One region of the Enterovirga sp. GCM10030262 genome, then DNA from elsewhere that is predicted to be linked to it. Evidence: predicted binding sites of a transcription regulator. Region 1 holds the regulator's gene; the other holds the start of a gene.
What was found. The regulator PhoB, encoded in region 1, activates phosphate uptake and scavenging genes when phosphate is short. The targets are predictions, from matches to a motif close to TGTCATNNANCTGTCAT.
Positions count from the first base shown of each region.

Region 2: ACFQRC_RS13785 (OprO/OprP family phosphate-selective porin) is a predicted target of PhoB. The motif match lies at 9,703-9,719, and genes of this name have one in related genera.

Region 1 is NZ_JBHTDC010000002.1:174,121-185,390, reverse strand. It holds gene ACFQRC_RS10040 (fasciclin domain-containing protein) at 1-556, opposite strand, end outside; gene ACFQRC_RS10035 (hydrogen peroxide-inducible genes activator) at 624-1,523, opposite strand; gene ACFQRC_RS10030 (peroxiredoxin) at 1,631-2,176, shown strand; gene ACFQRC_RS10025 (carboxymuconolactone decarboxylase family protein) at 2,316-2,834, shown strand; gene epsC (serine O-acetyltransferase EpsC) at 2,921-3,667, shown strand; gene ACFQRC_RS10015 (DUF2794 domain-containing protein) at 3,667-4,011, shown strand; gene ACFQRC_RS10010 (hypothetical protein) at 4,112-5,194, opposite strand; gene ACFQRC_RS10005 (hypothetical protein) at 5,328-5,681, opposite strand; gene ACFQRC_RS10000 (DUF1328 domain-containing protein) at 5,799-5,978, opposite strand; gene phoB (phosphate regulon transcriptional regulator PhoB) at 6,138-6,836, opposite strand; gene phoU (phosphate signaling complex protein PhoU) at 6,829-7,536, opposite strand; gene pstB (phosphate ABC transporter ATP-binding protein PstB) at 7,550-8,359, opposite strand; gene pstA (phosphate ABC transporter permease PstA) at 8,361-9,620, opposite strand; gene pstC (phosphate ABC transporter permease subunit PstC) at 9,613-11,010, opposite strand; gene ACFQRC_RS09970 (substrate-binding domain-containing protein) at 11,135-11,270, opposite strand, start outside.
Region 2 is NZ_JBHTDC010000002.1:935,354-946,623, reverse strand. It holds gene ACFQRC_RS13835 (DMT family transporter) at 1-336, shown strand, start outside; gene ACFQRC_RS13830 (DMT family transporter) at 339-653, shown strand; gene ACFQRC_RS13825 (TfoX/Sxy family protein) at 653-1,012, shown strand; gene ACFQRC_RS13820 (amidase) at 1,094-2,725, opposite strand; gene ACFQRC_RS13815 (M61 family metallopeptidase) at 2,745-4,652, opposite strand; gene ppa (inorganic diphosphatase) at 4,803-5,339, opposite strand; gene hisS (histidine--tRNA ligase) at 5,549-6,874, shown strand; gene prfA (peptide chain release factor 1) at 6,871-7,938, shown strand; gene prmC (peptide chain release factor N(5)-glutamine methyltransferase) at 7,942-8,772, shown strand; gene ACFQRC_RS13790 (DUF4167 domain-containing protein) at 9,019-9,609, shown strand; gene ACFQRC_RS13785 (OprO/OprP family phosphate-selective porin) at 9,798-11,126, shown strand; gene ACFQRC_RS13780 (DUF4139 domain-containing protein) at 11,237-11,270, shown strand, end outside.

The sequences.
Region 1 (11,270 bases):
TGACGTGGAAGACGCCGTTAGCCTGGGCGATATCGGCCTGGGACACCGGGCTGCGCCGGCCGTTCGCGTCGGTGACGACGATCCTTCCCGCTTCCATCGTCACCCGGATGGTGCCGCCCTGCGCGGTGCGATAGCTGGCGCCGCCGCCGCCGGCCTGGACGTCGGCCATGATCTGGGAGCGCGACCGGGCGCCGGGGACGATATGGTAATTGACGAGGCCGGCCAGCTCCTGCCGGCTGCGCGGATGCATCAGCGCCTCGATCGTTCCGTTGGGCAGCAGGCGAAAGGCGGCATCGGTGGGCGCGAACAGGGTGTAGGAACCCTGGCTCGACAACCGGGGCGCCGCGCCCGCCGCGTTGATCGCGGCGACGAATATCTTGTGATCGGCGGAATTCTGGAGGTTCTGCTGGATCGTATAATGGGGGTACATGGTCGCCCCGCCGACCACCGGCAGGCTCGGCGCGGGTGGCTTGGGTTGCTCGCGCTGCGCCGGGGCGCAGGCGGTGACGGCGGCGATCAGCGCCAGCGCGAGAACGCGGTTGAGCAGCATGGTCATCAAGGGCTCCGTCGGCCGTCAGCGGGACAAAGCGATATAGGGGCGGAGCGCGCGTATGGAAACCGCCTCAGGCGGCCGCGCGCAGCGCTTCGGCGAGCAAACGGAACTCCTTCTCGCGCGGGCTGCCCTTGCGCCAGATGAGGGCGATGCGCCGCGCCGGATGATCGGCGTCGAGCGGCCGGGCGATGACATGGGTGCCGTTGAGGATGCCCGCGTCCACCGCCATCTGCGGCAGCATCGTCATGCCGAGGCCGTTATCGACCATCTGCACGAGGGTGTGGAGCGACGTCCCCATCATCGCCGCCTCGGCGCGGAGCTCCGGCCGGTTGCAGGCGGCGAGCGCATGGTCCTTGAGGCAATGCCCGTCCTCGAGCAGCAGCAGCCTGTCCTCGTCGATCGCGGCGGGGGTGACGTGGAGCGGCGGCTCCTCCGCCATGTCCGGCGGGAAGGCGACGAACAACCGGTCCTCGAACAGCTCCACGCTCTCCACGTCGCCGCAGCCATAAGGGAGGGCGAGCAGCACGCAATCGACCTGGCCGCGGTGCAGCGCATCGCAGGCCGCCTGGCTCGGCTCCTCGCGAAGGTAGAGCTTGAGCTCCGGCCAATCCGCGCGGAGCTTCGGCAGCAGGGTGGGAAGCAGGAACGGCGCGATGGTCGGGATCACGCTCATCCTGAGCTCGCCCGACAGCGGCTTGCCTGCCGCCCGCGCCAGATCGGCCAGCTCCTCGGCCTCGCGCAGGATGCGCCGCGCCTTCTCGGCGATCCTCAGGCCCAGCGGCGTGAAGCGCACCACGCGCCGGGTGCGCTCGACGAGGGTGACCCCGATCAGCGATTCCAGCTCGCGGAGCCCCGCCGACAAAGTGGATTGGGTGACGAAGCTCGCTTCGGCCGCGCGGCCGAAATGGCCATGCTCCTTCAAGGCGACCAGATATTGCAGCTGCTTCAGCGTGGGCAGGTAGGTGTTCATCGCTTCTCTCGATTAGTAGGAGCGATCTAATCAATTGGATCAATGGATGCCAGCACGCATATAGCGCGCCTACCGATTCACTCATTCCCAAAAATCAGGAGACGTACATGCTCACCGTTGGTGACAAGCTTCCCGAACTCACGCTCCCCGTGCAGCAGGGCACGTCCGCGCTGCCGGCCGACGAGTCGATCAATCTCGCTGACACCAACGGCAAGTGGAAAATCCTGTTCTACTGGCCGAAGGACTTCACCTTCGTCTGCCCGACCGAGATCGTCGGCTATGGCGACCTCAAGGGCGATTTCGAGGATCGCGACGCGGTGCTGATCGGCGCCTCGACCGACACCGCCCATGTCCACTTCGCCTGGCGCAAGTCGGACGAGCAGCTGGCCAATGCCGATTTCCCGTGGATCGCCGACAATTCGAAAAAGCTGGCCGACGCGCTCGGCATCGTCCATCCGGACGAGGGCGTCGCCTATCGTGCCACCTTCATCGTCGATCCGGACAATGTCATCCAGCACGTCACGGTCAACGGCCTCAATGTCGGCCGCAACCCGCAGGAGACGCTGCGCGTGCTCGACGCCCTCCAGACCGACGAGCTTTGCCCGTGCAACTGGAACGAGGGCGAAGACGTTCTGAAGCCGCTCGCCGCCTAAGCGGGGCCAGCGCCATTTCGGAGGCGCCTCAAGACCCGAAGCTTCCCCCCCAGCTTCGCCAGGCGCCTCCCGGGGCGCGGAACGCCTCCCTGTTCCGCGCCCCTTTTCTTTCACGACGGACAATCGAAGGATAGCCACCATGTCGCTCAAGGATTTCGCCGATTCCCTGCCGGATTACGCCAAGGACCTCCGCCTCAACATCGGTTCACTGCTCGGCGACCAGATTCTGGGCGACCAGCGCAAATACGGCCTCCTGCTCGCCTGCGCCCACGGCACTGGCTACAAGCCGATCGTCGACGCCGCCGAGGCCGAGGTCGAAGGCAAGCTGTCGGACGAGGCCGCCAACGCCGCCCGCGCCGCTGCCGCCGTGATGGCGATGAACAACGTCTATTACCGCTTCGTCCACCTCGCCTCGAACCCGGAATATGGCACGATGCCGGCCAAGCTCAGGATGAACGCGCTCGGCCACCCGGGTATCGACAAGGCCGATTTCGAACTGTTCAGCCTGGCGGTCAGCGCGATGAACGGCTGCGGCATGTGCATCGACAGCCACGAAAAGGTGCTCAAGAGCCACGGCGTCAACGCCGAGGCGATCCAGGCCGGCGCCCGCATCGGCGCGGTCATGAAGGCGGTCGCGACGGTCCACGCGACGCTCTGAGGCTCGGCCGGAGCCGGATCGCCGCTGGAAATTGCCCCGGAGCCGTCCTATCTCTTCTGGCGACGTCAAAAGAGTGGGTAGTGCCTATGTTTGCGGGGCTGATCGGATATCTGGATTCGGTGAAGGCGCGCGATCCGGCGCCGCGCTCGCGCTGGGAGATATTGCTCTATCCCGGCGTGCTGGCGCTGGGGCTGCACCGGATCGCGCACTGGCTGTTCCGGGGCGAGCTTTATTTCATGGCCCGCTTCGTCAACCATCTGTCGCGCTTCCTGACCGCGATCGACATCCATCCCGGCGCGGTGATCGGCCGTCATTTCTTCATCGACCACGGCTTCACCGTGATCGGCGAGAGCAGCGAGATCGGCGACGACGTCACCATCTACCAGAACGTCACCCTGGGCGGGACCAACCCGTCCGGCGGCGAGCCCGGCAAGCGCCACCCGACGATCGGCGACGGCGTCATCATCGGCTCGGGCGCGCAGGTGCTGGGGCCGATCCATGTCGGCGCGAGCGCGCGGATCGGCGCCAATGCCGTGGTCACGCGGGACGTGCCCGAAGGCGCGACCATGGTCGGCATTCCGGCCCGCTCGACCCTCGTCGACGCCGCCCAGCATCCTTCCTGCGAATTCCTGCCCTACGGCACGCCGTGCAACGAAACATTTGACGCCGGGGCGCAAAAGCTGGACATATTGCGGCGTGAGGTCGAGCTGTTGAACAAGAAAGTCGCCGAACTGACCGCCGAGCGCGACGGCGCCGGGAGCAAGGCCCCCGAACGGCGGGGGCGGGCGCGCGGCGCCACCGAAAATGACCGGCGGGAGCGCGATCGGGCCTGATGGGGACCGTCCACCCTTTTCCCGCGCGGGAGGGTGAGGCCTCCCAGACCGGGTTCGACCGGATCGAACTTTCCCGCATCGTCGAACTCTATGGCCGCATGGTCGCGGCGGGCCTGTGGAAGGATTATGCGATCGAATTCGGCCGCGACCATGCGGCCTTCTGGGCTTTCCGCCGCACCGCCGAGAATCCCGAGATCAAGATTGAGAAGCGCCCCGCCTTGCGCGGCCGGCAGGGGCAATGGGCGCTGATCGGCGAGCATGGCATGGTGCTCAAGCGGGGCCACGAACTGGGTCCCGTCCTCGCGCCGATCGAGCGCCGCCTCGTGAAGCTGGTCGCGGGATAAGTCGCCGGCGTCGAAACAGCCGTCATTGCGAGCCTGGCGAAGCAATCCAGCCTTACGCCGTCTGGATTGCTTCGCTTCGCTCGCAATGACGAGTGGGGGGTCAGGCCGAGACGATTGTCCGGTCCACCCCCGGCAGCTTGGCGCGCAGGCCCTGGGGCAGCGGCCGCACCACCGCTCGCCGGGCATTGTGCCAGAAAGCGGAGAGCAGGAGCAGGGCCGAGCCGATGATGAAGGCGGTGAAGGCGAAGCTCAGTTCGACCGCGCCGAACCGCTCGAACAGGTCGGTCAACGCCCACAGGACGTAGGCGAGGGCCGAGACGAGCAGGGCGCGGCGGTCGATCGCCAGAGCGGTGAGGCCGAACGCGACATAGACCCCGAGCACGACCACCGCTTCGCCCGCCGTCGCCGACCCGTCGGTCAGGCCGAGCAAGGAAAAGATCGGATGGACGATGAGCGGCGCCGCGAGCAGGTGCAGCCAGAAGGCGACGTCGGACCGGCGGGTCTGGCGATTGGGGTCGGACGCATCCCACCACATCGCGAACAGGAACACCCCGATTCCGAGCAGGAGCGCGAAGCCGAGCAATATGTCGCGCAGGCTTGTCGTGTCGCCGACGGCGAAGGCGATCAGGCCGAGAACGACCCCGACGGCCGCCGCCGCGCCGGCGGCGATGGTGATTGGCACGCGGAACCGCCGCCAGTGCGCCCAGGCGGCGGCCGTGGCGGTCGCCGCCGCCGTGGCCGCGACCAGGGCTGCTACCGGGCCATTATTGTCGAGCGTCCTTTCGCCGATGGCGAGCGCCAGCGCGACGCCCGAGGCGGCGAAGGTGCCGCCGACGAAAGCCAGGAGCAGGACGATGCTGGGCAGGGCCATGCGCCGCTTGCGGGTGAAAAATTCGGCCAGGCCCCAGGCGGTGCCGGCGACGAACAGGCCGGCGAAGGGGGAGGGGCCATTATAGTCGATATGGGGTGGCAGATCGTTGCCGATCCAGCTTACCGCCACGAGCAGGATCGCCGCCGCGATGGCGACGAAGATGTCGTTGAAGCCGGTCAACAGCCGGAAATGCTCCTCGTCGACGGCCGGCGTCGTGCGCTGAGCCGCGACATGGCTTCGCAACGCGTCGGCCGCCTGCGGCGACAGGGCGCCTGCGGCCACCGCCGCCTCGAGATCGCTTTCACTATACATGGTCCGGATCCTCCCTCGGCGGGCGACCTAGCACGAGTGTATTATATACGCAATACACCATTTTGCCAAAAAGGACCGGAGCGGTGTGCGGGGCGGGGCGCCGGGGCGCCCCGCCCGCCTCGGTCGGATGCGATCAATCGGGATTGCCGACGCCGCGCTCATAGGCCTGCACGCAATTATCGGTGACCGTGCGCGAGCAGGCCGGATAATCTTCGGCGGCGGGCTGCGAGGCGAAGGCCGCGCTCTGGTTCGGGTTCGGCACGACGGTGGCGCCGGGGGTGACGCTGACCGGCTCGTTGGCTCCGGCCGGTGCCATCGCCGGATCGGACACGACCGGGATGCCGCGCGCGTCGCGCTCCGGCGCGGCGTTGCCCGGGGCCACGGTCTGCGAGGTGGTCGGCTCGGTCGCCTCGCCGGTGGTGTCGGCGGCCTGGGCCAGCGCGATGCCGCTGAACGACAAAGCGGCGGCGAACAAGATGGTCTTCATGGCAAACTCCTCATGCCCGGCAGCCCCGCTCCGCTGCTGGTCGATGCCCCATTACGGACCCTGAACGACTTTCCCGCGGATTATATCCACGGCCGATACGATCGGGCGCCACGACGGCTATTTGCCCGCGATCTTTTTCGCGCCCATGATGCCGAGCACGAGGAATATCGCGAAGATGACGAGCGCCGCGATGAACAGGAAGATGGCGATGTCGGCGGAGACTCCGGCGATCCCGCCGAATCCGAATATCGCTGCGACAAGCGCGATTACGGCGAAGATGGCTGCCAGCTTGAGCATGTTCGACTCCTTGTCATTACGGGAGTTGAACGGGCCGATCGCGTGGCGAGTTCCCGACAGGCGCCTGGCTAGAGCGAGTCCGACCAAGGTCGAATCGCTCCAGGTCCTACGACCCGCGTTTTCCGAGCCGCTGGCTGTTCCAGCCAGCTCAAAAGCGCTCTAGCTCCGGCCGTCGCTGTCGAGCGCGTAGCCGGCCGAGCGGACGGTGCGGATGATGTCGGCGCGGCCACCTTCGTTGATCGCCTTGCGGAGACGGCGGATGTGGACATCGACGGTGCGCGGCTCGATGTCGCTGTCATGGCCCCAGACATTGTCGAGCAGCCGCTCGCGCGAGAAGACGCGGCCGGGATGCTCCAGGAAGTGGCGGAGCAGGCGGAATTCCGTCGGCCCGAGCGCGATCGTGACGCCGTCGCGCCGCACCTTGTGGGAGACGATGTCCATCTCGAGATCGGCGTAGCGCAATTGCTCTCCAGCGAGCGCGGGCCGGACGCGGCGGAGGACCGCGCCGACGCGGGCGACCAGCTCGCGCGGTGAGAATGGCTTGGTGATATAATCGTCGGCGCCGGTCTCCAGGCCGCGGATGCGGTCGGCCTCCTCGCCGCGCGCGGTGAGCATGATGATCGGCACGTTGGCGGTCTCGGCGCGGCGGCGCAGGCGCCGGCAGACCTCGATGCCGGAGACGCCCTCGATCATCCAGTCGAGCAGGACGAGGTCGGGCGGATTCTCCTGCGCGAGGAGGAGAGCTTCCTCGCCGTCGGCGGTGTGCCGAACCTCGAATTCCTCGCGCCGCAGGTTGAAGACCAGCAGCTCGGCGAGCGCGCTGTCGTCCTCGACGAGGAGGATGCGGCCCTTAGCCATCGGCCTGGTCGCTTGCCATGTCCCCGCCCTTGGTGCGTTCGGCCATGTGCTGGCCGGTGGCGGCGAAATAGACCATCTCGGCGACATTGGTCGCGTGATCCCCCATCCGCTCCAGATTCTTGGCGACGAACAAAAGGTGGGTAGCGGCTGTGATGTTCTGCGAATTCTCCATCATGAAGGTGAGGAGGGTGCGGAAGATGCTGTTGTAGAAATTGTCCACGGCCTGGTCGCGCTCGCACACCGCCTCCGCCTTGGCGAAGTCACGGGCAGCGAAGGCGTCGAGGACGTTGTGGACCATCTCGCCGACGATGCGCGCCATTTCGGGCAGCAGCGCCATCGGCCCCAGATCCCGCGAATGCTCGATCAGGTGGACGCGCTTGGCGATGTTCTTGGCATAATCGCCGATCCGCTCCACGACGCCGGCGATCTTCAAGGCGGCGACGACCTCGCGCAGATCGTCCGCCATCGGAGCCCGGAGCGCGATGAGTTGGACCGCGTTGCGCTCGACCTCGGCCTCCAGCGCGTCGATCTTCCTGTCGTCGGCGATCACGCGATTGGCCGTCTCGATATCGCGCTGCATCAGCGCGCGCATCGAGTCGGCGATGGCGGCTTCGGCAAGTCCGCCCATCTGCGCGATCGAGGCGCGGAGCTGGTCCAGATCCTGGTCGAAGGCTTTGACCGTATGTGCGCTGGTTCCCATGCGTTGATCCTTCTCAGCCATAGCGGCCGGTGATGTAATCCTTGGTGCGCGTCTGGCGCGGATTGGTGAAAATCTCCGATGTCTCGCCATATTCGACGAGGTTGCCGAGGTGGAAGAAAGCGGTGCGCTGCGAGACGCGTGCGGCCTGCTGCATATTGTGCGTGACGATGACGATCGCGTAGCGGCCGCGAAGATCGTGGATCAGCTCCTCGATCCTGGCGGTGGCGATCGGATCGAGCGCCGAACACGGCTCGTCCATCAGGATCACTTCGGGATCGACGGCGATGGCGCGGGCGATGCAGAGGCGCTGCTGCTGGCCTCCGGAGAGCGCGGTGCCGCTGTCCTGCAGGCGATCCTTGACCTCTTCCCATAGGCCCGCCCGCTTCAGCGACTTCTCGACCACCCGGTCCATCTCGGCCTTGCCGGCGGCGAGGCCGTGGATGCGCGGACCGTAGGCGACATTCTCGTAGATCGATTTGGGGAAGGGATTGGGCTTCTGGAACACCATGCCTACGCGAGCGCGGAGCTGCACCACGTCCATCGATGAGGCGTAGATATCCTCGCCATCGAGCTCGATGCAGCCTTCGACGCGGGCGCTGGGGATGGTGTCGTTCATCCGGTTCAAGGTGCGCAGGAAGGTCGATTTGCCGCAGCCCGAGGGGCCGATGAAGGCGGTGACATTCTCCTGGCCGATGTCGATCGAGACGGAATCGATCGCCTGCTTGTCGCCATAGAAGACGCTCACGTCGCGGGCCGTCATCTTGGGCGCCGGTTCGGCGGCTATGACGGGGGCGGAGGCCTGGATCTTCGTGTCGTTCATCATTTCACCAGCGCCGTTCGAATTTGTTGCGGAGATAGATAGCGAGGCCGTTCATGGCGAGCAGGAAGACGAGGAGGACGATGATCGCGGCGCTCGTCTTCTCGACGAAGCCGCGGCTGACCTCGTCCGACCAGAGGTAGATCTGCACCGGCAGCACCGTCGCGGGATCGGTGATGCCGCCCGGCGGCGAGGCGATGAAGGCGCGCATGCCGATCATCAGCAAGGGCGCCGTCTCGCCCAGCGCGCGGGCCATGCCGATGATCGTGCCGGTGAGGATGCCGGGCAGCGCCAGCGGCAGCACATGGTGGAACACCACCTGAATTCGGCTCGCGCCTATGCCGAGGGCGGCGTCGCGGATCGAGGGCGGTACGGACTTGATCGCGTTGCGGCCGGCGATGACGATGACGGGCATGGTCATCAGCGCCAGCACGAGACCGCCGACCAAGGGCGCCGAGCGCGGCAGGTGCATGAAATTGAGGAATACGGCGAGCCCCAGCAGCCCGAAGATGATCGAGGGCACCGCCGCCAAATTGTTGATCGATACCTCGATCATGTCGGTCCAGCGGTTCCTGGGCGCATATTCCTCGAGATAGACGGCCGAGAGCACGCCGACCGGAAAGGCCAAAGCAAGCGTCACCAGCATCGTCAGCAACGAGCCTTTGAACGCGCCCCAGATGCCGACCACGGTCGGGTCGGTGGCGTCGGCGCCGGTGAGGAAGCGCATGTTGAAGCCGGTCCGGACGGCGTCGGCGGCTTCGAGACGGGCGTGGACCGCCTCGGCCTCGGGCGCCCCGTCGCCCTTGGCGGCGACGTCGAGCTCGTCGGAAGCGGGGAGCCAGAAGGTGGCGGTGCCGCCGAGGATCGACGGGTCCTCCTTGATCCTCTCGCGTACTCTCAGCCAGGCCGCATCCGAAAGCATGCCGTCGGCCATCCCGTCATAACGCTGGCGGGCCGCCGCGCGCATCGTCCCGTCCAGGTCGGCGCCGGCCAGCGCGGCGTCGGCGCCGAAGCCTTGAAGCGTCGCGGGATCGATGAACAGGTCGCTGGCGGGAAAATCGATGTCGAGCCTCACCTCGGTCTGGGTGAAGCCGCGCGCGCCGTTCGCGACCATCGTCACGAGCAGGAAAGCAAGGAAGGCGGCCGACAGCAGGATCGCGCCGAGCCCGATCAGGCGGAAGCGCCGCTCGGCCGCATAGCGCTTCCGGATGCGCCGCTGCATGGCTTGACTGTTCCAGTCGGTGGGCGCGCGGGCGATGTCAGTCATAGGCTTCGCGATATTTCTTCACCACGCGCAACGCGACGATGTTGAGCAAAAGGGTGACGACGAACAGCACCAGACCCAATGCGAAGGCGGCGAGCGTCTTGGCGCTGTCGAACTCCTGATCGCCGGTCAGCAGCTGCACGATCTGGGTCGTGACGGTCGTGACGCTGGCGAAGGGGTTGGCCGTCAGATTGGCGGCGAGGCCGGCGGCCATCACCACGATCATGGTCTCTCCGATCGCCCTGGACACCGCGAGGAGGACGCCGCCGACCACGCCGGGGAGCGCGGCCGGGACGAGCACCTTCTTGATCGTCTCCGATTTGGTGGCGCCCATCGCCAAGCTGCCGTCGCGCATCGCGTCCGGCACCGCGTTGATCGAATCGTCGGCCATCGACGAGACGAAGGGGATGATCATGATGCCCATGACGAGACCGGCGGCGAGCGCCGATTCGGAAGACGCGCCGGGAATGCCGACCGTCACCGCGAAATCGCGGATCGCGGGAGCGATGGTGAGGGCGGCGAAATAGCCGTAGACGACGGTCGGGACGCCGGCGAGCATCTCGAGCGTCGGCTTCATCCAGGCGCGCACCTTGGGATTGGCATATTGCGTCAGATAGATGGCGCTCATCAGTCCGAGCGGGATGGCGACGATCATGGCGATGATGGCGCCGATGAAGATCGTTCCCCAGAATAAGGGAATCGCGCCGAACGCGCCCGACGATCCGGCCTGATCGGCGCGGATGGCGGTCTGCGGGCTCCAGCTCGAGCCGAACAGGAACTCGATCGGCGAGACCATGCTGAAGAAGCGCAGGCTCTCGAACAAGAGCGACAGGACGATGCCGAGCGTCGTCAGGATCGCGATCAGCGAGGCGATGAGCAGCAGGCCCATGACCAGCCGCTCGACCCGGGTGCGGGCGCGGAACTGGGGCGAGACGCGGGAATAAGCGAAGGCGCCGCCGGCGAAGGCAAGCAGCATCGCCGCCGCGCCGCCGATCAGCGCATAATGGTTCGAAGCCTCGGCATAGAGAGGGGCGAGCGCCTTCGCTTCGGGGTTGAAGGCGACCTGGAGATTGCCGCCGGCGAGGGCTTGGGCCTCGCTCAGGATCGAGGCGCGCTGCATCGGCAGTTGCGGGAGCGAGGCGGCGGCGGGGCTGTCGAGCACGGCCTGGGTGACGAGGCCGCCGGAAACCGAGCTCCACACCGTCAGGAAGATCAGCGCCGGAACGAGCGCCCACAAAGCGACATACCAGCCGTGATAAGCGGGCAGCGAATGCGCGCGCGCGCCGCCCGCCGCCCGGCCCGGCGCCGCGAACGCCGCCGCCTTGGCGCGGGCGCTGAGCCAGGCCACCAGGCCCAGTCCCAGGATCAAAAAGACGATCGCGAACAGCGACAAGATCGAGTTCCCTTAACCGCGCACGCGCCGCTGTTCCCCGGCGAAAGCCGGGGAACAGTTGTTGAGTCCGTCTGGACCCCGGTTTTCGCCGGGGCACAGCATGGATGCGGCGCGCAGCCTCACTTCACTTCAGCTCGCCGGCCGCGACCGGGGTCAGCGAAGTCGCCGCGGCGGCCGCGGAGGCCTGGACATCAGCCGGCGAGGCGATCAGCCCGCGCTCGACCAGATAGCCGTCGTCGCCCCAGGCCGAGACATATTCG
Region 2 (11,270 bases), 760 kb from region 1:
TTCATGAGCTTCATCATGAGCGCCTGCTTCCTCATCGCCGCGCCCCTGCTCGCCGTGGCGCCGACTGCGCCGCAGGTGCCGGCGCTGGCCGGGGCCGCCCTGCTCGCCTTCGTGTCGCTGATGCTTCTTTCGTGGGCCTATGCGCGGGCGGAGGCGCAGCATCTGGCGCCGGTCGAATATACCGCCTTCATCTGGGCCTCGTTCTTCGGCCTTGTCGTCTTTTCGGAGCCGGTGCTGCCGCTGACCCTGATTGGCGCGGCGATGATCGTTGTCGCCTGCGTCATCGCGACGCGGCGCCGGCCCGTATCGATAGCGGAGATGGAGGCGGCATTGTGACAATGGCTTGGGTCTGGCTCATCCTGGGCGGCCTGTTCGAGGTCGGCTTCACCACTTGCCTGCGCTTCGTCGACGGGTTTAAAAATGTGCCGTGGACGCTCGCCTTCCTCGTCTCCGTGGCGCTCTCCATGGGCCTGCTGGAGCTGGCGTCGCGCCAGATTTCGATGGGCACCGCTTATGCCGTCTGGGGCGGCATCGGCGCAGTGGGCACCGTGCTGGTCGGCATATTCTTCTTCCAGGAGCCCGCCGGAGCGCTGCGCATCGCGTTCATCTTCGGCATCGTCGCCTGCATCGCCGGCCTGAAGCTCATCCACTGATGGACGAGGGCCTCTACGCCTGGGTGCAGGAGGCGCTTGAGCCGCTGGGCGCCGTGACCATGCGCAAGATGATGGGCGGCGCTACGCTGTACCTCGATGGAATCGTCTTCGCGATCCTCGACGAGGGCGAGATCTGGTTCAAGGCCGATGCCGAGACGGACGCGATCTGGGACGCCGAAGGCTGCGAGCGCTTCTCCGTCACCTTCAAGGACGGTCGCGTCGACACAATGAACTACCGCCGCGGCCCGAGCGACGTCTATGACGAGCCGGAAGCGATGCAGCGCTGGGCGAAGCTGGCGGTCGACGCCGGCCTCAGGGGCGCCGCGAAGAAGAAGCCTCGCAAAAAGCCGTCATGCTGAACTTGTTTCAGCATCCATCTGCGAGCCTCTGCGCGGGTGGAGACATGGGCCCTGAAACAAGTTCAGGGTGACATATCTTCCTTACTCCACCGGCTCCAGCAATGGCGCGATTTCGGGACCTTCCTCGATCGATTCGAGGAATTGCGGCTCCACCCGCTTCTGCGACGCCTGCTCATAGCCATAGCCCAGCGACAGGATGAGCCCGTCGGACCATTTGGGTCCGATGAAGCTGAGGCCCACCGGGAGCCCCTTCACCGCACCCATCGGCACGGTGAGGTGCGGATAGCCCGCCACCGCGGCGAGGCCGCCGGCGCCGCCGCCTGAAATCTGGTCGCCGTTGACCGCGTCGATCAGCCAGGCCGGCGGCATGGTCGGGCCGACCAAGGCGACCACGTCATGCTGGTTCAGCAGCCGGTCAATGCCCTCGGCGCCGGCCATGCGGAGCGAATCCGCCCTCGCCTTGACGTAGGCCGGGCCGTCGAGACCCCTGGTTGCCTCCGCCTCGATAAAAATCTCCTGCCCGAACAGCGCCAGTTCGCGCGCCGCATGGGCCTTGTTGAAGGCGATGAGGTCGGCCAGCGAGCGCGTCTCGACGTTCGGCGGCAGCGTCGCCAGATAGGCGTTGAGGTCGGCCTTGAACTCGGTCAGCAGCACTTGATATTCGGCCTCGCCGATGGCGCCGCGTCCTTCGAAATTGGCGATGTCGACCAGCACCGCGCCCGCCCGCCGCAAGGTCGCCAGCGCCTCCTCGAACGGCGCGTCGGTGCCGAAGCCGTCGGCGAAGCGCATCACGCCGATGCGCCGGCCCCTGAGGGCGTCGGCGGAGAGGGCGGCGACATAGTCGGTCCGGCGCGCGTCCGCTTCGGCGGTGGCGGGATCGGCGGAGTCGGTGCCGGCCATCGCCGTCAGCACCAAAGCGGCGTCGCGGACATTGCGGGTCATCGGGCCGGCCGTGTCCTGGCTGTGGCTGATGGGCACGATATGGGTGCGGCTGACCAGGCCGACCGTGGGCTTGAAACCGACGATGCCGTTCACTGCCGCCGGGCAGGTGATGGAGCCGTCGGTCTCGGTGCCGATCGCCGCCGGCACCATCCCCGCCGCCACCGCCGCGCCGCTGCCCGAACTCGAGCCGCAGGGGTTGCGGTCGAGCGCGTGCGGGTTACGGGTCTGGCCGCCGATCGCGCTCCAGCCGGAGATCGAGTTTGACGAGCGCATGTTCGCCCATTCCGACAGGTTCGCCTTGCCGACGATGACCGCGCCCGCCGCGCGCAGATTGGCGACCAGCGGCGCGTCGCGGCCCGTGACATTGTCCTTGAGCGCCAGGCTGCCCGCGGTGGTGGGGAGCGGCCCCTTCGCCTCGATATTGTCCTTCAAGAGGAAGGGCATCCCGAACAGCGGCCCGCGCGCCTTTCTCTGGAGGTCGAGCGCCGCGGCCTGATCGAGCGCGGTCGGATCGACGGCGATGACGGCGTTGAGCGCCGGGTTGAGCCGTTCGATGCGGGCGAGGGCGGCGAGCGTCCGGGTCTCCGCGGAAGCCGCGCCGAGGCTGGGGCGCTGGTCGATCGCGACGGGCGGCGCGCTGGCGCAACCCGCCAGGGCCAGCGCGGCGGCGACAATGAAGCTTGAAAGCCTGGCAGTTCCCCGGCGAAAGCCGGGGTCCAGCTTCCGGCTCCGATCTGGACCTCGGCTTTCGCCGGGGAACGATGGCGGCATAGGGTCCCCCTTCCCCTTCTTATGGCAGCGGCGCGAGCAGGGCGTCCAGCGTCGAGGGGCCGCTCCCGACCCTCTCCAGCCGCGGGTAGCGAAGGCCGTCATGATAATCGAGCGCGACGATGCGGTAGAGGTCGCCTTTCCTAACCAGCAGCGAGATCGGCTGTTTGCCGCCCTTGGCCGCACTGATCGCGCGCCTGAAATCGTCGTTCGAATAAGCGCGGCCGTCGATCGCGACGATCTTGCTGCCGGTCGTCACGCCCTGGTCGAAGAGAGGCGAATCCCAGGCGACGCCTTCTATCTCGCCCTCCTTTCCGATCGTGACTCCGATCGTATAGGTAAGATCGAGTATCCCCCGATCCTTCTCGCGCGACTTAAAATAGTCGGTCGGGGTCTCGCTATAAACGAGGCGGTAGCCGCCGCGCTCGATCCATTCGAGCGGCGCTTCGCCGGTCTGCTCGACGCGGCGGTTGAGGTAGGTCGCCCAATCGTAGGGCGCGACCTCGTTGAGCGTCCGGACGACATCCTCCAACGTGTAGGTGGCGATGCCTTCGTGGCCGGGGTTGATGCCGAAGAAGGCGCGGGCGAAATCGTCGAGCGAACGCTCGCCCCCGGTCTGCTGGCGGATCATGCTGTCGACATCGAGCCAGATCAGCATGCCCTCGCTGTAATAATCTTCCGAGCGCTGCCAGCTCGACCAGGGTTTGGGGCGCCGCGCGCCGACGATCGGATCGTTGGTCGTGTCGATCAGCGGCCGCCACGACCGACCCGGCAATATGTCGTAATAAGCCGCGGTGCGGGCAAGTTCCGCCTTCACGTCCTCGACCGGCATCATGCCCGAGCGCGCCGACAGGATGTTGCCCCAATATTGGGTCTGGCCCTCATAGACCCAGAGCAGGCTGTCGCGCATCGGCATCCGGTAATCGGGGGTGAAGAGGTCGGCGGGGCGGCGATATTTGCCGTTCCAGCTGTGCGTCATCTCGTGGGCGAGGAGGTCGCGGCCGGCCGAGCCCTTGTTCCATTCGGTGAAATAGGTGCGCGGATGGGTATTCTCCGACGAGCGCAGATGCTCCAGCCCGATGCCGCCCATCGTGTCGGTGAGGCCGAGCAGGAACTCATATTCGTCATAATGCTGCGAGCCGAACAGCTTCAGCGCCTGCTCGACCAGCTTCTTGTGCGCGGCGATCTGGGCCGGGGTGGCGGCGAGGTCGGCCGGCCGGTCGGCGACGATGTTGAGATCGACGTCCTCGCCGAGCGGGATTTCCTTGAAATAGCGCCCGGCGAACATCGGCGAATCGACCAGCGTTTCGTAGGAGACGGGCGCGTATGCGATGCGGCTGCCGTTCTTGCCCGCCACGTCGAGCGAGGTCGCGTCCTGCCACCCGGCGGGCAGGATGATGGTCGGCGCGACCTCGATGTTCCGTACATAATAGCCGGCCGGATAGAGCGTCATCTTCTCCCACTGCACGTTCATCATGTCGGGCGTCATGACGATGCGGCCCTGATTGGGCTCGGTCGGCGAGAGGTGCTGGAATTCGACCTCAATGGCCTCGACGCCCTCGGGCACATTGACGTGGAAGGCATAGACGTCGGCCGGGTCGCGGCGCCAGGCGATGGGCCGGCGGTTCGCGCTGATCTTTAGCCCAGCGATGGAGGCGATCGGCCCGCGCGGCGCGTGGTTGCCGGGCAGCCATTCGGGATAGAGGAGGACGAGCGGCCCGGCCCCGGCCACGGGAATCGTCTGCTTGACCCGGAAAATGGCGCGCGCCGTGTCGGACGCATCGACCTCGATTTCGATCGTGCCCGGATAGGCTATGTCCCGCGCCGCCGGAATGCGCGCGTCGATGGGCAGCGGCTGGGGCGGGGTCGGTTGGGCGATGGCCGAAGTGGCGAGAAGGAGGGCGAGAGGGACGAGCAGGCTGGGGTGCAACGGAAACTCCATCGAAGAGGCTGTGCCCCTTGGATGAAGGATCGACCGGCCCACGTCCACCCGCAGAACCCCGTCATTCCAGCGAAAGCTGGAATCTGGTTTTCCTTCAGAAGTGAGAATCCAGTGTCCGCTGGAATGACGGGAGGCGGCCTATTTCCCGTTCGCCTTCGCCCGATCGATGCTTTCCAGAATGATCCGCCGCGCGTCCTCGCGGCCGCCCCAGGTGCCGACCCGCACCCATTTCTCGGGTTCCAGATCCTTATAGTGGGTGAAGAAATGCTCGATCTGCTGCTTGACGATGGGCGGCAGGTCGTCGGCCTCGTCGACCTTCTCGTAATAAGGGAAGGTGGTGTCGACCGGGACCGCCAGGATCTTCTCGTCCCCGCCCGATTCGTCCTCGAGCATCAACACCGCGATCGGGCGCGCGCGGACCACCGACCCCGGAATGAAGGGCGATCGCGCCACGACCATGCAGTCGAGCGGATCGCCGTCCTCCGAAAGGGTATGCGGGATGAAGCCGTAATTAGCCGGGTAGCGCATCGGCGTGTGGAGGATGCGGTCGACGAAGATCGCGCCCGAAACCTTGTCGAACTCATATTTGACCGGCTCGCCGCCGACCGGCACCTCGATGATGACGTTGACTGAGTTGGGCGGATCGACGCCGACGGGGATGAGGTCTATGTTCATGGGCTTCCATTCGCTGATCGGAAACTAACCCGCTCATCCTGAGGAGGGACTGAGCCTGGCGAAGGCCCGTCTCGAAGGACCGGTGCACGTCCTTCGAGACGCCGCTTCGCCTTCGCTCAGCGGCTCCTCAGGATGAGCGGGCTGTGGTTCGGAGCCGCCCCTAGCGCCGCCCCGCTTCCCACGCGAGCCAAAAATGCTAAGGGCCGCGCATGAGCAAGGGACCGCAGAGAGTGAGGGGCACCCAGGATATCTGGGGCGAGCAGGCCGACCGCTTCGGCCGCGTGGTCGAGGCGTTCGACAAGGTGCGGCGGCTCTACGGCTTCCAGCGCATCGAGATGCCGGTGTTCGAGGACACGCAGGTGTTCGCCCGCTCGATCGGCGAGACCACCGACATCGTCTCGAAGGAGATGTACACTTTTCCGGATCGCGGCGGCGATTCGCTGACGCTCCGCCCCGAATTCACCGCCGGCATCTGCCGCGCCTATCTCTCCGAAGGCTGGCAGCAGCTCGCGCCGTTGAAGGTCGCGACCCACGGCCCCGTCTTCCGCTACGAGCGCCCACAGAAGGGCCGCTTCCGCCAGTTCCACCAGTTGGACGCCGAGATCATCGGCACCGATTCGCCGCTGGCGGATGTGGAACTGCTCGCCTTCGCCGATCAGCTTCTGGAGGAACTGGGGATCGCCGAGGGCGTCACGCTTCAGCTCAACACGCTCGGCGACGCGGAAACGCGCGATGCCTGGCGGACGGCTTTGGTTGAGCATTTCGAGAAACATCGTGGCGAATTGTCCGAGGACAGCCTGGCCCGGCTCGACAAGAATCCTCTCCGTATCCTCGACAGCAAGGATCCGAAGGACCGTCCGGTTGCCGACACGGCGCCCGCCATCGACGATTTCCTGACCGTGGAAGCAGCGGATTTCTTCGCCAAGGTCACCTCCGGCCTCGACGCCGCCGGCGTCGCCTGGACCCGCAACGCCCGGCTGGTGCGCGGCCTCGATTATTACCGCCACACCGCCTTCGAGTTCGTCACCGACCGCCTCGGCGCGCAGGGGACGGTCCTCGCCGGCGGCCGCTATGACGGCCTGATCGAAGCGCTTGGTGGGCCGCATACCCCTGCGGTCGGCTGGGCCGCCGGCATCGAGCGGCTGGCGATGCTTATCGATTCGCCGAAGGTGGAGAGGATATACACGGCCCTCGTGCCTCTCGGTCCGGCAGCAGAGGCGAAGGCAGTTGGATTGCTCGCCGAGATGCGTGGCGAGGGTGTGTCCTGCGATATGGCTTTCCGCGGCAACCTAAAGAAACGGTTGGCTAAGGCTAGCGCGGCGGGCGCGAGGTGGGTGGTCCTTTTGGGCGATGACGAGATCGCCGCGGGAGAGGCCACAATTCGGGATATGGAAACAGGCGCGCAGTCGTCGGCCCCCTTGGACTTCCTTGCAATGGAACTCTTCGAACGACTTGCTGCGAACGATTTCATGGAAGGTGTAATCACGCACGTCGCCGAGGATGGTACTCGTAAAGTCGGCCTGCCGCCAAAATGACTTCCATTTCCGCCGAACGGATCGCGCAGATCGAGGCGCGCAAGGACGAGATTCAGAATGCCATGTCGGCGCCCAATCTGGCGCCGGACGCGTTCGTGCGGCTGTCCAAGGATTATGCCGAGATCGAGCCGGTCGCGGCGGCGGCGCGGGAGGTGCGGCGGTTGCGGTCGGAGCTCGACGTGCTGAACGGCATGGCCGAGGATCCGGAGCTGCGCGAGCTGGCCGCCGACGAAGCGGAGGATATCCGCCGCAAGCTCCCCGAAGCGGAGCGGGCGCTGGCGCTGAAATTGCTGCCGCGCGATGCGGCCGACGACCGCCCGGCGATGCTCGAAATCCGCGCCGGCACCGGCGGCGACGAGGCGGCGCTCTTCGCCGGCGACCTCTTCCGCATGTACCAGCGCTATGCCGAGGAGCAGGGCTGGCGGGTCGAACTGATCTCGGCCAGCCCGTCCGATGTCGGCGGCTACAAGGAGGTGGTCGCCTCGGTCACCGGCCAGGGCGTGTTCGCCAAATTGAAGTTCGAGAGCGGCGTCCACCGCGTCCAGCGCGTGCCGGCGACCGAGAGCGGCGGCCGTATCCACACCTCCGCCGCCACCGTCGCCGTGCTGCCCGAGGCCGAGGATGTCGACGTCCAGATCAACGACGCGGACCTCCGCATCGACGTCTATCGCTCGTCCGGGCCCGGCGGCCAGTCGGTCAACACCACCGACAGCGCGGTCCGCATCACCCATTTGCCGACGGGCCTCGTCGTCATCCAGCAGGACGAGAAATCGCAGCACAAGAACAAGGCCAAGGCGCTGAGGGTGCTCCGCACCCGTCTTTATGAAGCCGAACGCTCGCGTCTGGCCGACGAGCGCGCCGGTGCGCGCAAGTCGATGGTCGGCTCGGGCGACCGCTCCGAACGCATCCGCACCTACAATTTCCCGCAGGGACGGGTGACCGACCACCGCATCAACCTCACCCTCCACCGTCTCCCCGAAATCCTGCAGGGCCAGATGGGCGAACTGATCGGCGCGCTCATCGCCGAGGACGAGGCCGAGAGGCTTGCGGCTCTGGATGATTGAGGCGTGACGAGCGCCCGCGCCGCCTTGCTCGCGGCGACCGAGCGGCTCGCCGCGAACAGCGAAACGGCCCGCCTGGATGCCGAACTGCTGATGGCTCACGCACTGGGGATCGAGCGCGAGGGCTTGCTGCTCTCCGGTCTCGGCGATGAAGCGCCCACCGCTTTCGAATCCCTCCTGCGCCGCCGCGAGGCGGGAGAGCCGGTCGCCTATATCACCGGCCGCCGCGCCTTCTGGACGATCGAGCTGGAAGTGGCGCCCGGCGTCCTCATCCCGCGGCCCGACAGCGAGACGTTGATCGAGGCGGCGGTCGACCATTTCGGGGAGGCCGGCCCACGCACCATCTTGGACCTCGGCACCGGGCCCGGCACCTTGCTGCTGGCCGCGCTTGATCAATGGCCGCTCGCGCTCGGGCTTGGGGTCGATCGATCGGAGCGCGCGCTGGCGCTTGCCGGCGCCAACGCCGATCGTCTCGGCCTCTCCGGCCGCGCCCGGTTCCGCGCCGGCGATTGGGCGGAGGGGCTGGAGGAGCGTTTCGATCTCGTCCTGTGCAATCCGCCTTATATCGAGCAGGGCGCATTGCTGCCCCGGGACGTGGCGGATTGGGAGCCCGCGGAGGCGCTGTTCGCCGGGCCGGACGGGCTCGACGCCTATCGCCGCCTGGCATTGCAGGTCCCGGCTTTGTTGTCGCAAGGCGGCGTGGCTTGCGTTGAAGTCGGCGCCGGGCAGAGCAAGTCCGTCGCCGCGCTTTTCGATGCGGGGGGCCTCGAAGCGGCGTTCCGGGACGACCTTGCCGGACATGTCCGTTGCCTCATCCTGCGCCCGTCATCTCGCTGAAACATCTTTCCGCTTGGTTTTTCATGCGCGGATAGTTACATAGGCGGCAGGGACGGGGCCAATCACAGCTTTGGATGCGTGAGGCTTCCCGTCGCCGACCCCCGATTGCTCTGGCGTCTCTGGACGGTCCTGGCGTGAGGAGGCGGGAGCCGCGCGCGGCCGCCCGCCACGGGAGTCGCGCAAACAGACGGCCGGGAAGGGCCCGGCCGATGGAGTGGCTATAACCACCTTTGACGAGGACTAGCTTTGATCAACAATCGTCAGGGCGGCCGCAGACGCGGTCGCGGCGGCGGGCCCCGCTCGCCGAACAATGCACCCAATTCAGGCAATCGCCAGGACAATCGCTCGCGCGGAAATGCGAGCCAGCTTCATGAGAAGTACAAGGCGATGGCGCGCGACGCGCAGCTCGCCGGCGATCGTGTCCAGACCGAAACCTACCTTCAGTTCGCGGACCATTATTTCCGCGTCCTCAATGAGAACCGCCCGCGCTTCGAGGAGCAGCGGCGTCCCCGTGACGATTACCAGTCCGACGAGGACGACGATCGGGACGAGGGGATGAACGCCGGCGAGAGCGACGACCGGGAGGAGCGCGAGGAGCGCCCCGAACGCGAGCCGCGCGCGGCCCGCGAGAAGCGCAACGGCGACGAACCCCGCCCCAAGCGCCCGCGCGTGCGCCGCGATCGCGAGGACGAAGGCTCGTCAGACGGGGACGAGCGGATTTCCGCCGACATCCTGCCGCCGGCCATCGCCTCCGTCGACAGCGGCGACGCGCCCAAGGCGCCGCGCCGCCGGGTCCGCCGTTCACGCGACGACGAGGAAATCGCTCCGGCCGCCTGAGGTCTTTCAACCATCACCGGCGAGGGCGGCGATTCCATGGAGTCGCCGCCCTTTTCGTTTGCGCGGCTGCGTCACGAGTTGCAGTCACAATAATGTCACGTGACTGTCCTTTGCCTGTCACCGATATGTCCTAGTTCCGCCTCGAACGGTCGGCGCATTGGGCGCCGGAATGATGATTGGGAATCCCGATGGGCAACAAAATCCTCCTGGCGGCTCTGCTGTCCGCCACCGCGCTCACCGCCGCGACGCCGGCTTTCGCGCAGGACACGGCCGATGTCGCGGCCGAGCTGGCCGCGATGCGCGCCAAGATCGACAGCCTCGAAGCGGAAGTGGCGGCCCTCAAGGCCGCCGCGCCCGCGCCCGCCGAGGCTTCGGCCACCCAGGTGACCTGGAAGGGCGCGCCGGAGTTCAAAGGCGAAGACGGCTGGTCGTTCAAGCCTCGCGGACGGCTGCAATATGATGTCGGCCATGTCGGCAGTCCCGATGGGGTCGCCGATCGCGGCCTCGGTTTCTCCAACGAACTGCGACGCGCCCGCCTAGGTGTCACGGGCACGATTCCCGGTGGGTTCGACTACAAGTTCGAGCTGGACTTCGCCGAGGGCGACGCCGAGATCACCGACGCAACCATCGGCTATGATGCGGGGGGCGGCTTCGGCCTCACCATCGGCCAGCATAACGGCTTTCAGTCGCTGGAGGAGCTGACCAGCTCGCTCTCCACCTCATTCATAGAGCGCGCGGCCTTTACCGACGCCTTCAATTTCGAACGCCGCGTCGGCCTCTCGGCGGGCTATGAGAACGGGCCCTTCATCGCCAATGCCGGAATCTTCACCGACAATATCCACGACCTCGACGACGAGAACAACTCGCTCGGCGCCGACGGCCGGATCGTCCTCGCCCCCAAGATGGGCAAGACGCAGCTCCACTTCGGAGGCTCCGCCCATTATCGCGACAATCGCGACCTGGCGGAACGGGGCGACACCGTCCGCTACCGCCAGCGGCCTCTCATCCATTCGACCGACACACGCTTCCTGGCGACGCCCGAGCTCGGCGTCACCGAAGAGACGAGCTACGGCCTCGAGGCGGCCGCCATCCATGGCCCGTTCCACGCCGCGGGCGAGGTGCACTGGCTAGACGCCGACCTCGCCGATCCCGCCGCGAGCAGCCCCACCTTCTTCGGCGGCTATGCCGAGGTCGGCTATTTCCTCACCGGCGAGACGCGCGGCTACAAGAGCGGCAAATTCGACCGCACCAAGGTTCTGAACCCGGTCGGCGACGGCGGCTTCGGCGCCTTCCAGGTCAATCTGCGCTACGACCATCTCGACCTCAACGATGCCGGCATCCTGGGCGGCAGGCAGCAGGGCTATCAGGCCTCGCTCGTCTGGATCCCGCAGGATCATGTCCGCTTCCTGCTGAACTACGGGCGGATGAGCTATGACGACGCCGCCATCCCCGCGCTGGCCGGCGATCGCAACTACAGCATCGACGTCATCGGCGCGCGGGCGCAGGTGGATTTCTAGGGTGCGTTCCGGGGAACAAGGAAGCCGATCCGGCCATACCAACCAAGCTGCATTGACACCGCAAGTCACCATGTAACAAGCTCCTCCCATCCAGCGGGGGGAGCTTGTTGATGCGCGCTTTGCTTTTGGTTTCCAGCCTGTTGG